2 regions of the Paenibacillus sp. J22R67 genome follow, and region 1 is predicted to be linked to the other one. Evidence: a T-box and tRNA genes for the amino acid it is inferred to sense, from the RefSeq annotation. Region 1 holds a T-box; the other holds one or more tRNA genes.

Evidence for each region. The T-box of region 1 lies ahead of ileS (isoleucine--tRNA ligase). A T-box ahead of a tRNA ligase gene usually reads a tRNA of that ligase, here a tRNA-Ile.
Region 2: it encodes a tRNA-Ile, which carries the amino acid that the T-box ahead of ileS (isoleucine--tRNA ligase) is inferred to sense. The anticodon was not compared.

The regions. Positions count from the first base shown of each region.
Region 1 covers NZ_JCAUAX010000024.1:10,654-16,409, forward strand. The annotation lists gene phnC (phosphonate ABC transporter ATP-binding protein) at 1-92, shown strand, start outside; gene AC58VC_RS37095 (PhnE/PtxC family ABC transporter permease) at 82-867, shown strand; gene AC58VC_RS37100 (PhnE/PtxC family ABC transporter permease) at 869-1,735, shown strand; gene AC58VC_RS37105 (GNAT family N-acetyltransferase) at 1,865-2,851, opposite strand; T-box leader at 3,028-3,281, shown strand; gene ileS (isoleucine--tRNA ligase) at 3,331-5,756, shown strand, end outside.
Region 2 covers NZ_JCAUAX010000002.1:883,844-889,599, forward strand. The annotation lists gene AC58VC_RS10300 (DUF1906 domain-containing protein) at 1-221, opposite strand, end outside; gene AC58VC_RS10305 (DUF2277 domain-containing protein) at 354-641, opposite strand; gene AC58VC_RS10310 (hypothetical protein) at 821-1,318, shown strand; gene AC58VC_RS10315 (hypothetical protein) at 1,315-1,812, shown strand; tRNA gene AC58VC_RS10320 (tRNA-Ile) at 1,915-1,988, opposite strand; tRNA gene AC58VC_RS10325 (tRNA-Met) at 1,999-2,075, opposite strand; gene AC58VC_RS10330 (hypothetical protein) at 2,166-2,330, opposite strand; gene AC58VC_RS10335 (hypothetical protein) at 2,490-4,241, opposite strand; gene AC58VC_RS10340 (efflux RND transporter periplasmic adaptor subunit) at 4,266-5,525, opposite strand; gene AC58VC_RS10345 (efflux RND transporter permease subunit) at 5,555-5,756, opposite strand, start outside.

The DNA of each region.
Region 1 (5,756 bases):
CGAAAGAGATCAAGCGCGATCAGCTGTCCCTGATTTACGGTTCGGAGCTTGAAGAGCATGCAGAGGAGTTGGGGGGCAAATATGCGGGATAACTTCTTTGCTAAAAAGCGCATGAACACGCTGCTCTTCTGTGCTTTCCTATTGTTAATCACGTTAATTGCTATGATCGTTACAGACTATAACGTCATCAAAGGTTTCACTTCAATACCGAAAGCGGCTGAATGGGCAGTGAGCAACTTTTATCCCAATGAGAAAGCAATGAAGCGACTTCCTGCAATTATTAGCAGTCTATCTGAGACGATTCTTGTGTCTATAGCAGCAACCGCTGTTGCAGCCGTATTTGCCATGATGTTCGCAATAGCGGGCTCACATACGACAGGCGTTGGCGGCGTTTTCAGCTTCGTAAGCCGATCAATCGCAACTCTATTCCGAAACATTGATGTGGCTGCTTGGTCGATGATTTTGTTAATTTCTTTCGGGCAAAATGTACTCACTGGCTATTTTGCGCTCTTTTTCGGCTCATTCGGATTTCTGACAAGAGCGTTTATGGAGTCTATCGACGAAGTAAGCAACAGCTCTGTCGAGGCCTTAAGATCAACAGGGGCAGGTTATTTTCCGATCATCTTTCAATCCGTGATTCCTGCCAGCATTCCTCAATTGCTTAGTTGGGTTCTATTCATGGTAGAAACCAACATTCGCCAGGCAACATTAATCGGTATCTTGACAGGTACCGGCATTGGCTTTCTTTTCAGCCTGTACTACAAAGGTCTTAATTACAGTTCGGCCTCCTTGGTCGTTATCGTTATCATCCTTGCGATTTTTGCCATCGAATCGGTGTCTACTTATGTGAGGAGGGTGATTTTGTAAAATGGAACTTCAGGAATCGTTGAAAGCCGTCTCTAACAAAGATACTAGCTGGGATCACACCAAGAGCCCAAATCCCAAGAAACCCTTTAACAAACAATCCTTTGTAATTCGGCTGACACTAGCTGCGCTGGCTTTATTGACCGTGTTTGCATTTGCTACTTTTGACTATAAGGACATTAACCTAGTAGAAGCCGTCTTTTCGACAGCCCTTACGGTTAAAACCATGTTTTTTCAACCGCTTTTTAAACATATAACCTTTTTCGAGGCGATTAAACAGTTGATCATTACGCTGGGTCTTGCTTTCCTGACAACGTTGTTCGGGTCGATCATCGCTCTATTTCTCGGTTTATTGGCAGCTCGTAATCTATCTAATCCTAAACTCTCTATCGTCATTAAGGCCGGGGTCGCTTTTATTCGCGCGGTTCCAACTGTGTTATGGGTTTTAATTTTTGCTGTTGCAGCAGGACTTGGAAGTGTGGCGGCCGTCATCGGAATGACGTTCCATTCCATCAGCTATCTCGTCAAAGCATACTCGGAATCATTCGAGGAGCTGGATAAAGGGGTTATTGAAGCCTTGAAAGCAAGCGGTGCCAATTGGTGGCAAATCGTGTTTCAAGCTGTGCTGCCATCGTCCGTCTCCTACTTGATCTCATGGACGTTTATGCGATTTGAGATCAACTTCGCTGTCGCGTTGGCCATGGGGGCAGCTGCTGGAGCAGGGGGCATTGGGTTCGATATGTTCATGGCCAGTTCCTTCTACTATGATGTGAGGGAAATCGGTGCTATTACGTATCTCATCCTTGCGTTTGCCATCTTACTTGAATTGCTCGCTTCAAAAATTAAGAAGAAGTTAAGGGTTCAAGGGTGAACAATTAAAGCGCATTCACTCCATGGGGGGAACGCGCTTTTTGTTCCTGCACCGATCCCTCGCAGCTGCAGTAGCTGGAGAATCTACCGTTAATCTGCGCTGTACAGGCTCGGGGAATGGTTCTCATCCTCACTTGAGTTCACACACCATTTTGTAACTCCCAGCTTCCGCACGGAAACCGATCAAATCACGGTTTATTCGCAGCATGGGCGCGTTCATTGAATCATTGTGTGTCCTTAAATAAGGGACACCGCATGCGACGGCCGTTTGTATGCCGAGCATCTTTAAGGCGAGAGCTATGCGGCGGCCACGGTATTCCGGCAGCACGCCGGTATACTCATGATACATAGCCCGTGTTTGTTCGTTCTGTTGGAGCGTGACAACGCCAATGTAACGATCGCCATCCTTGGCGATATGAATCCACTCCGGACGCACGCCGGATTGTGTGAGGGTCCACTTTTTCCATTCCTCGAACCATGGAAAGCTGCCGGAGTAGCCGGGGATATCCGGATGGGTGATTTTATACAGCTCATAAAGCCTTTTCTCGCCAGCCTCCCCAGGCTCCTCCGCTAAAGTTATGAAGCGAATCCCCGTTTGCTCGGCTTTGCTTATCGCATCATACAGCGAACCGCCATCGAACGATGCCAAGTCGAGCACGGATTCAAACGTGTGGCGCTCCTTGATGTAGCCTCGGCGCTCCGCAAAAGCAAGCGATCTCTCGTCCGTTTCCCTCATGTAGTCGATTAATCGTGTCGCCTTGACCTCGGTAGCCCATTGATGAAGAGCATCGAATAAAGCTCTTCCGATCCCGACCCCGCGATTCTCTGGGTGAACGACAACCGTATGGCTTAAAGCTCCTGGCTCCGTCCAGGGAGCTCGCCAGCAAATCGCGTAACCGACCACTCGCCCTTGTTCGTCTTCCGCGACCCATTTGGGACGGTCCCATCCCATCAGCTCGCCATCCTCATTGTAATGCAGCTTGCCCGGAGGAATGCTATCCTCGTCTCGTTGCAGTCGCTCAGCTGTTGTCGGCTCTGACCAGATCAAATTTAGTAAGGGTGCGACCGCTGCATAATCGTCCGGCTGCCGCATCGTGCGAATCGTAAACGTTGACACTAGGATGACCTCCACCTCAAATTAAGTTAACTGATACAGTCATTATCCCATCCGCGGTGGAGAACTTCTTGGTAAAGTCTGGATATAAAAAAAGATTCGGATGGAAGCCCTTTTTCTCTCATTCATTTGACAATTTATCTAAAAAGGTGTAGAAATGAGATAACTGAATGTTCTGAGTAAATTCATTGACGAGATCGAGTAAGCTAATCCCTTGTTCCCCAGAGAGTTGGCCCTGTGCTGAAAGCCAACGTTCAAGACTTAGCCCAAAATCCTCTCCGAGAAGGAAAGCTGAAGCCACTGGAGTAAGCTGACCCGGGATCCTGCCGTTATATGGGGCGCGTATGTTGGTACGTTGACGGAGGTACCGAGGGTCGAGTTATGGATCAATCGGAACAAGGGTGGTATAGCGAGATACAATCTCGTCCCTTATGGGACGGGATTTTTTTGTATTTATTTTAATAAGGGAAAGGATGATCTGTATGAGAAAAGTGGATGTAAAAGAAAAAGCAAGAACCCGCGAGCTGCGCATCCTGAATCAATGGCAACAAAACGGAACATTCCGCGCATCGATCGATCATCGGAGTGATAAACCGAACTTCGTCTTCTATGAGGGGCCGCCTACAGCCAATGGAAAGCCTCATATCGGTCACGTGCTCGGACGTGTCATTAAGGATTTTATCGGCAGGTACAAAACAATGTCAGGTTACCGTGTCGTGCGAAAAGCAGGCTGGGATACACATGGCCTTCCCGTCGAGCTTGGCGTGGAGAAGCAGTTGGGTATTTCGGGCAAACAAGAAATCGAGAAATATGGAATAGCCGAATTCGTTGAAAAGTGCAAAGACAGCGTCTTCGAATACGAGAAGCAGTGGCGGGAATTGACAGAGGCAATCGCATACTGGACAGACATGGATAATCCCTATGTGACCTTAACGAATGATTACATCGAGAGTGTGTGGCACATTTTATCCGAGATTCATAAAAAAGAACTCCTCTACAAAGGTCATCGGGTCAGCCCTTATTGTCCTGACTGCCAGACGACGCTTAGCTCACATGAGGTGGCTCAAGGTTATGAAGATGTTAAAGACTTGAGTGCGACATTCGAGTTTCGCAGTACGAAAGGGCAGGAAATATTCCTTGCCTGGACGACGACCCCATGGACACTTCCAGCAAACGTTGCGCTTGCGGTAAATAAAGACATCGACTACGTGAAGGCCAAAAAGAATGGTAAAGTCTACGTCATTGCCAAAAATCTTGCCGAAAAGGTCTTAAAAGAGGACTATGAGATCCTCTCTACACACAAAGGGGAGGAATTCGTAGGAACCTCCTATGAGCCACCTTTTGGCTATATCTCTGTGAACCGCGGGCATATCGTTGTCGATGCGGATTACGTAAGTGATTCGAGTGGTACCGGAATTGTTCATATCGCGCCTGCACACGGGGAGGATGACTACCGCACATGCCGCCAGCATAACCTGGATTTCGTAAATGTCGTGAATCTTGCTGGACGGTATACGGAGGAAGTAGCCGACTTTGCCGGGCGTTTTGTTAAGGATTGTGATGTGGATATTGTCAAAAGCTTGTCAGAACGCGGTCTTTTGTTTGCTAAGGAACGATATGAGCACAGTTATCCATTCTGCTGGCGTTGTAAATCTCCCCTGCTCTACTATGCGATGGAAAGCTGGTTTATCAAAACAACGGCTGTGAAGGACCAACTTCTTGCGAACAACAGCCAAGTGAACTGGTATCCGCCGCATATCCGCGAAGGTCGTTTCGGGAAATTCCTTGAGGAGCTTGTCGATTGGAATATCAGTCGAAACCGCTATTGGGGCACTCCGCTGAACCTCTGGCTTTGTCAGGATTGCGGGTCAGAGTATGCGCCGGGAAGCAGGAAAGACCTGTATGAGAAATCCATCACGCCTATCGATGACAGTCTGGATCTGCATAAACCCTATGTGGATGCTGTGAAATTGCGCTGCTCTTGCGGAGGAACCATGGAAAGGACGCCGGAAGTGATCGATGTGTGGTTCGATAGCGGCTCGATGCCGTTCGCTCAGTATCATCATCCATTCGGTGATGAGAAACTGTTCGCAGATCAGTATCCGGCTGATATGATCTGCGAAGGCATTGACCAAACGCGCGGCTGGTTTTTCAGCTTGATGGCCGTATCTACCTTATATAACGGAAAGCTGCCTTACAAAGCGGTAATTTCAACCGGTCATGTTTTGGATGAAAATGGTCTGAAAATGTCCAAGAGCAAAGGGAATGTGATCGACCCTTGGGAAATCATTGAAGAATTCGGAGCGGATGCCTTCCGCTGGGCTCTGCTTGCTGACAGTGCGCCGTGGAACAGTAAACGGTTCTCTAAGCAGATTGTAGCCGAAGCTAAGTCTAAAGTAGTAGATACGATCAATAATACACACGCTTTTTACTCGTTGTATGCCATGATTGATCAATATAAGGCGGAAGACTATCCGCAGCAAGCTTCAAAAAACGAGCTAGATCGATGGGTGCTCTCTAGGTTGAACTCTACCCTTCAGAACGTCTTGAAGGGGCTGGAGGATTACGATTTTCTGAACCCAGCCAAGCATATGGAAGCTTTTGTTGATGAGCTAAGTAATTGGTACATTCGCCGTTCTCGCGACCGTTTCTGGGGCAGTCAAATGACGGAGGACAAAGTCTCTGCTTACCAAACGCTGCGCGAAGTCCTGGTCACCTTAGCACAGATGGTTGCCCCTTATATCCCGCTCATCGCGGAGGATATTTTCAGCAACCTTGGGGGTGAAGGCAGCGTTCATTTGACCGATTACCCGAAAGTAAACGAAGCAGCAATCGATACGACACTGGAAAATGACATGGCCACCGCTCGGCAGATCGTTGAGCTAGCGCGCAACATTCGCAACGAGGT
Region 2 (5,756 bases), on a different contig from region 1:
GCTAATCCTGCACTTCTTCCGCCGAGAGCTCGATTTGCCGTAGTTTCGAAAACAGATACGATTTCCAAACCTGCTTGGCTAATTCGCTCCGCTTCACTTTTCGTTAAAGCCTTATACCCGCTCGGGACGAGATATCTGGCCACAAACGAGTAGCCATCTTTGACGAAAGCAGCGGCGGTTTGCGCCGTTAAAGGCGTTGAACAATCAAAACCTTTGGTCACTTTCTATCACCTAATTTCTACTAGTTTGTTACATCATATGCTCGTAGACAATAGATTGCTACACTTCAAATGAGTTGCTTATTAAAGGAAAGTAACAAAAGGCTCTTACCTATGAAGGTAAAAGCCTTATTGTTAGGAATCCAGTTTTTTTACTGTTCCGAATCGTTTGGCGTTTCTAGCGCGCGCACGTTCGATTTCGATTTCTCGATCGCGCGGCTCTGCATGGGTGACGAGTGTATCCATCAATTGACGTGCAGCCAGCGCCACCTCGCTTACCGCTCGGTTGAAAGCTTCCTCATTGGCCTTGGAAGGTGCAGTGAAACCCGAAATCTTTCTAACAAATTGTAAAGAGGCCGCCTGAATCTCAGCATCTGTAGCAACTGGGTTGAAATTAAAAAGCGGCTTAATATTACGGCACATTCAAGCAGCTCCTTTGCATTTTTTTTTGAATTGTTGAACGTAAGCATATGTCATAAAAATAAAATAACATGAGTCGACCACTCTAACCAACTAATTTACGAAATAAAATTTAAAAGCATAAAAATATCGCAGTGCACAAATACTTTACCAATATAGTCTAATTATGAAAGAGGACAGCGATGTTTGTTGCATTTATCTTAAGCTTGATTCTATTCCTTGAGATCGTCTTCTTGATCTTCTCATGGCCTAGACTGCAGCAGCGGCTTCATGTCGTAGAGCTGACGGCAATCATTATGTTCGCCTCGGTCTTGCTGCAGCAGTCCATCTATATTATTGATATCAATTTGAATTTAAAAAATATATCCGAACATCCGATGGACGTTATTCTTATGAGAATCAGTCAAATTATTATTTTTCCGATGATAATAGCTTGGCATTTTTACTTCATGACAAATGCGAAGGGAATGCGGGGAAGTCGTCTACTAAGCATAATTATTTGGGCTCTCGTATTATCCTTTTTAACATTCCTATTTAAAAGCCTCGGTTGCTTGCATTATACGGGTTGGAAAGGACTATATAACGTTCTGCTCTACGCTGGAATTCTGATGCTGACTGAGCTGTTCGACAGGCTATTGCGGCTATATCCATTACGTAAGAATGGAGGTAGCGCATCATGATATTACTCCCACCCGAACCCTTTGATCGAAACGAATGGTTCATTATTGCCGCCTCGCTGGCATCCATGTTGGTTATGCTGCTTTTAAAACGGCGTTTTCCGTCGATCGTAATTTGGTATGTGTTCCTGTTCAACTTCTACCTTGGACTTGTGGTCGATTTGAGCATAGCCACGACGCCACTGGATTTGTATGATGTCAATGACTCTATCAAGTACGAATGGTTTGACGTCATTTTATACTTGTTCTGCTACCCACCTTCCGCCTATGTGATCATTTACTTCTATGATCGTTGGAATTTAAAAGGGATGAAATTCGTCTTGTATTTAATTGTCTGTGCCCTAATTACAACTGGCCTAGAGGGACTAGCCGTATGGGCTGAAGTGTTTCACTACAAAGGCTGGAGGCTGGTCTATTCCTTCCCTGTGTATATTGCCGTATACCTGATGAATATCGGCATGCTAAAGTTCATACGCAAGAATTTCGGTAGGTTTTAAAAAAACAAGCCCCTCATTTTCATCAAACTACGATGAGAATGAGAGGCTTGTTTCATATCCAGAAATAATAAAAACCCTTATATTTCAAGGGTTTCACTGCTATGGGCCCAGAGGGACTCGAACCCCCGACCAATCGGTTATGAGCCGACCGCTCTAACCAACTGAGCTATAGGCCCAAATAAAATTTGGTTGCGGGGGCAGGATTTGAACCTGCGGCCTTCGGGTTATGAGCCCGACGAGCTACCGAGCTGCTCCACCCCGCGTCATGTGTGCCGCTCAACAGCGACAAAAATAAATATACACTAAGCGCGAGTGGTAAGTCAAGCGTTAATTTTTAGATAAAATACTGGCAATTACGTATTGTAACGAACGCCGAAACGTCCCTTTTTCGACTTAAAAACTTCTACTTCTTGTGGACACTCATACCCGTAAATCCACCAGTCTTCTTCCATCCTTTTCGCCAGACAGCCCGCTTGAAACTTGGAATCATATAATTTCGCCCAATATATCCAGTTCATCGCAATCACTCCGTTTTAAATAAAATCGATAAACCTATCTTATCCAAAACAGGACATACTTATGAGTCCCTCCTTATGAACATCCTGACAGCACGATAAAAACAAATAAATCGCTTAGTAGTGCTTTATGCACCACCAAGCGATTTATTCAATAAACGATTATTGTTTGAATGATGTCAGGAATCGTTTAACCGTTTCTCCGTATTCGTTCGTAAAAGTCTCATATACTTTAACTTGAATCGGAAAATCCAGTTGACCGGATCTCGCACTTAAGTCAATCGTGTTCGTACCACTGTACAATCTGCCTTCGCCTGATAAGTCTTTCGTCGTTTTTCCAACGGGATTGCCCACTTTATCGAATAATTCGAAGGAAAGCTTGTTGTTATACTTATCCACAGTCACTTGTTTATCCGGTTGGATGTCCAGTTCCAGCTTCAACTTGTAATCATACGTCAAGGAAGCTTGATAAATCGCTGAGATACTCCAATCCTTAATATTGATCTCATAAGGATATACGTTTAGAACTTTGCTCGTTATATCGTTAGCCTGAACCGGTACTTTTGCTGTTGCGAGCAACGATTTGTACGTTGTCTCACCACTAGCTTGCTGGCTGTACAGGTTCATCTTCAAGCCCTCGCCTGTTTCTGAAGCAGGAAGCGCATAGGAATAGCTCACAACATAAGAAGCCTTAGGAACAACACTAAGCGCTGTTGCCTCTTGTCTTCTGCCTCCATAAGCATAACCGTCTTTACTTACGAGCTCGGTTTGAATCGCTGGAATAGGGACCGGACGGTCACTGTTATTCGTTAGTTTAAATTTGGCAACTGCCGTATTGAATCCATCGTCTTCATTGTTTGTGACGTGCAGCTCAACAAGCGATACATCGACATTGGATGGCACAAATTTATTCGTTGAATCCAGCTTGACCGGTGTTCCTAACGTGTAGGCTGGAGCTGGAATAACGCCTTGTGTCGCTGCTCCGATAGGCAGTAAAATGTTCGCACGCCCTACACGGTACGTATCTTCTTCCATTTTGCCATCGCCCTGCGAGGCGAAGAAACTCTCTGGCGTCACGACATTCAAACTCGTGAATTCTGCGTCCAAATCGGTTGGGATGACGACATGGATATATTTTTTCTCACCTGGATCAAGCACTACGGAAGCCTCCGCACGATTTCCAGAATATACCTTACTTTCTGTTTTGCCATCGATTCCGAAATTCGGAACCGTTTGACGTTCATTCGTTGGGTTCACTACTTGAATCTGCACAACCGTTGACACGCCTTTGGCCGAGATTTCCTTATGGATATCCACTGGGATGAAACCTACAGATGACCTCAGAGATGGCAGTGTGAAAGGCTCTCCCCACTTCAGAATTGCGGAGGACTTGGTGATCGTGCTGTCGCTACCATTCCACACAAGAGCCGCGTCAACCGGTACACTCAGCAGTGTTGTTTCTTTTTTTGGATACACTTCCAAATCAACATCTACAAAGCTAAGCGTGCTAAGTTCAGCATCATCACTACGTTCTACGTTCGTCAGATAACTAAGCTCTTGCTGCGTCTTCGGTAGAATAGACTTCGGATTTTTGGCACTTGGCTGCAGCGTATATTCAATACCATCCGCCATACGAACACGCAATTCAAAATCAGGTACACGCGTTATTTTATCCGTCGTATTTTTAATACGAACGACTGCTCCTAGCTTCGTTGTATCCGATTCATGCTCGTTGAGTATGCTTTTGATCTCCACTTCAACTTTATCTGTCAGTGAATAGCTGGTGTTCGTGCTCGTTTGAGCGAAAACTGCCGAGCTCACACCCTCCGCAGCCCATGCAGGAAAAGAAGCGGTAGTTAAAAGTGCAGCGGATAGTACAATGGTGGCCAGCGATCTCTTCATTTTCTTATTCACGTAGTTCTCCTCCTTGAGCTCGTGCTAGTTGCTCACTTTAATTTTATCTTGATCTTTTAGCTGGTGCTGTCCGGAAATCACTAGCATCTCGCCTTCCTTAACACCAGATAACACTTCTTGGTTCGTTTCATTTAAACGTCCAAGTTCAACCTTGCGTTTTTGAACCGTTTCACCGTTCACAATATAAACATAGCTGTCGCCGCCTTCGCGGACGATGCTAAGACTCGGGATAACCGGTACGATTTGTTCATCATCTTTGGTAAGCTCGACTTGAGCCTTGGAACCCGGTTTCAACTTGCCATCAGGATTCGGAACCTCTAACTCCAGATCATAAGCCTTGGATTGACCATTGATCACATCAGATAAATACGTTACTTTAGCGCTGGCTTTGTCCGTAACATCTGGTATGTAGAAAACTAATTCGCCTTTACCCCGAACAAGAGCCGCCGATGCTTCGGTCAGTTGGGATTTAATTTTAACCGGATTCGTCTGCTGTACTTCGCCTACACGGCCGCCTGGTGCTAAAGTTTCACCAACTGTCACGTTGAGATCCGTTAGCACACCTGATGCAGGCGCTTTAACATCGAGATTACTTAGTGTTCTATCAATGCTGCGCGCGCTAACCTGTGCTGACTCTAGGCTAGTTTCCACTTGTGCAAGTGAATTCGTTTCTTGCGCAGTTTTCAGCGATCTACGTGCGCTCTCCAGATCTTTCTTCATATTCGTTAACGCTGTTTCGGCCTGTTCTAGCTGTGTTTTCGTTGCTGTACCTAGATCGTATTCATTACGAGCCTTGTTATAGGCCTTCTCAAGATCGCTAACGGCTGTCTCTAATTTGGAAACCGCGTCTTTGGCATCTGCGATGCCATTGGCTGTCTTCTGTTTAGCTTCGACAAGCCCGGCCTGGGCTCCTTTTATGCTCACAGTGTTCAAGTCTTTTTGAATCAAAACATCGGTCGGATCCAAGCGGAACAGCACATCGCCTTTTTCAACTTTATCTCCACGTTTCTTAAGAATTTCAATAACTTCCCCACCTGACTTTGCTACCACATCCAATTGGACGGAAGAGACAACGTCTCCTACTTGCTCCACGGGATTACCAATCTTTTGTTTGGCAATTTTAGCCGTTTTCACGACCTTAACCCCTTGCTCGGCAGCGTTCGCCGGTGTTGCACTCGGACTTGCAGCAGGTGTTGCGGAACATCCTGCGATTATCGCCGCGCTAAGCGCGACGACACCGAATAACTTGGCACTTTGCTTAATCGTAAACAACTGACGTTTCATATTCAATTTCTCCTTTTCCCCAATTCAGCTTATTGAAGCGCAGATGGTGCTTGCTCCGATTGTATGGATGATTTCCCTTTTCTATTGAACCAACGGCGATCTTTCTTTTTAAATAAAAACTCATACATAATCGGTACAATAACAAGTGTTAACAACGTTGAAGTCGTAAGACCCCCAATAACAACGACCGCCAATCCTTTGGAGATAATGGTTCCTTTGGATAAGCCTAAT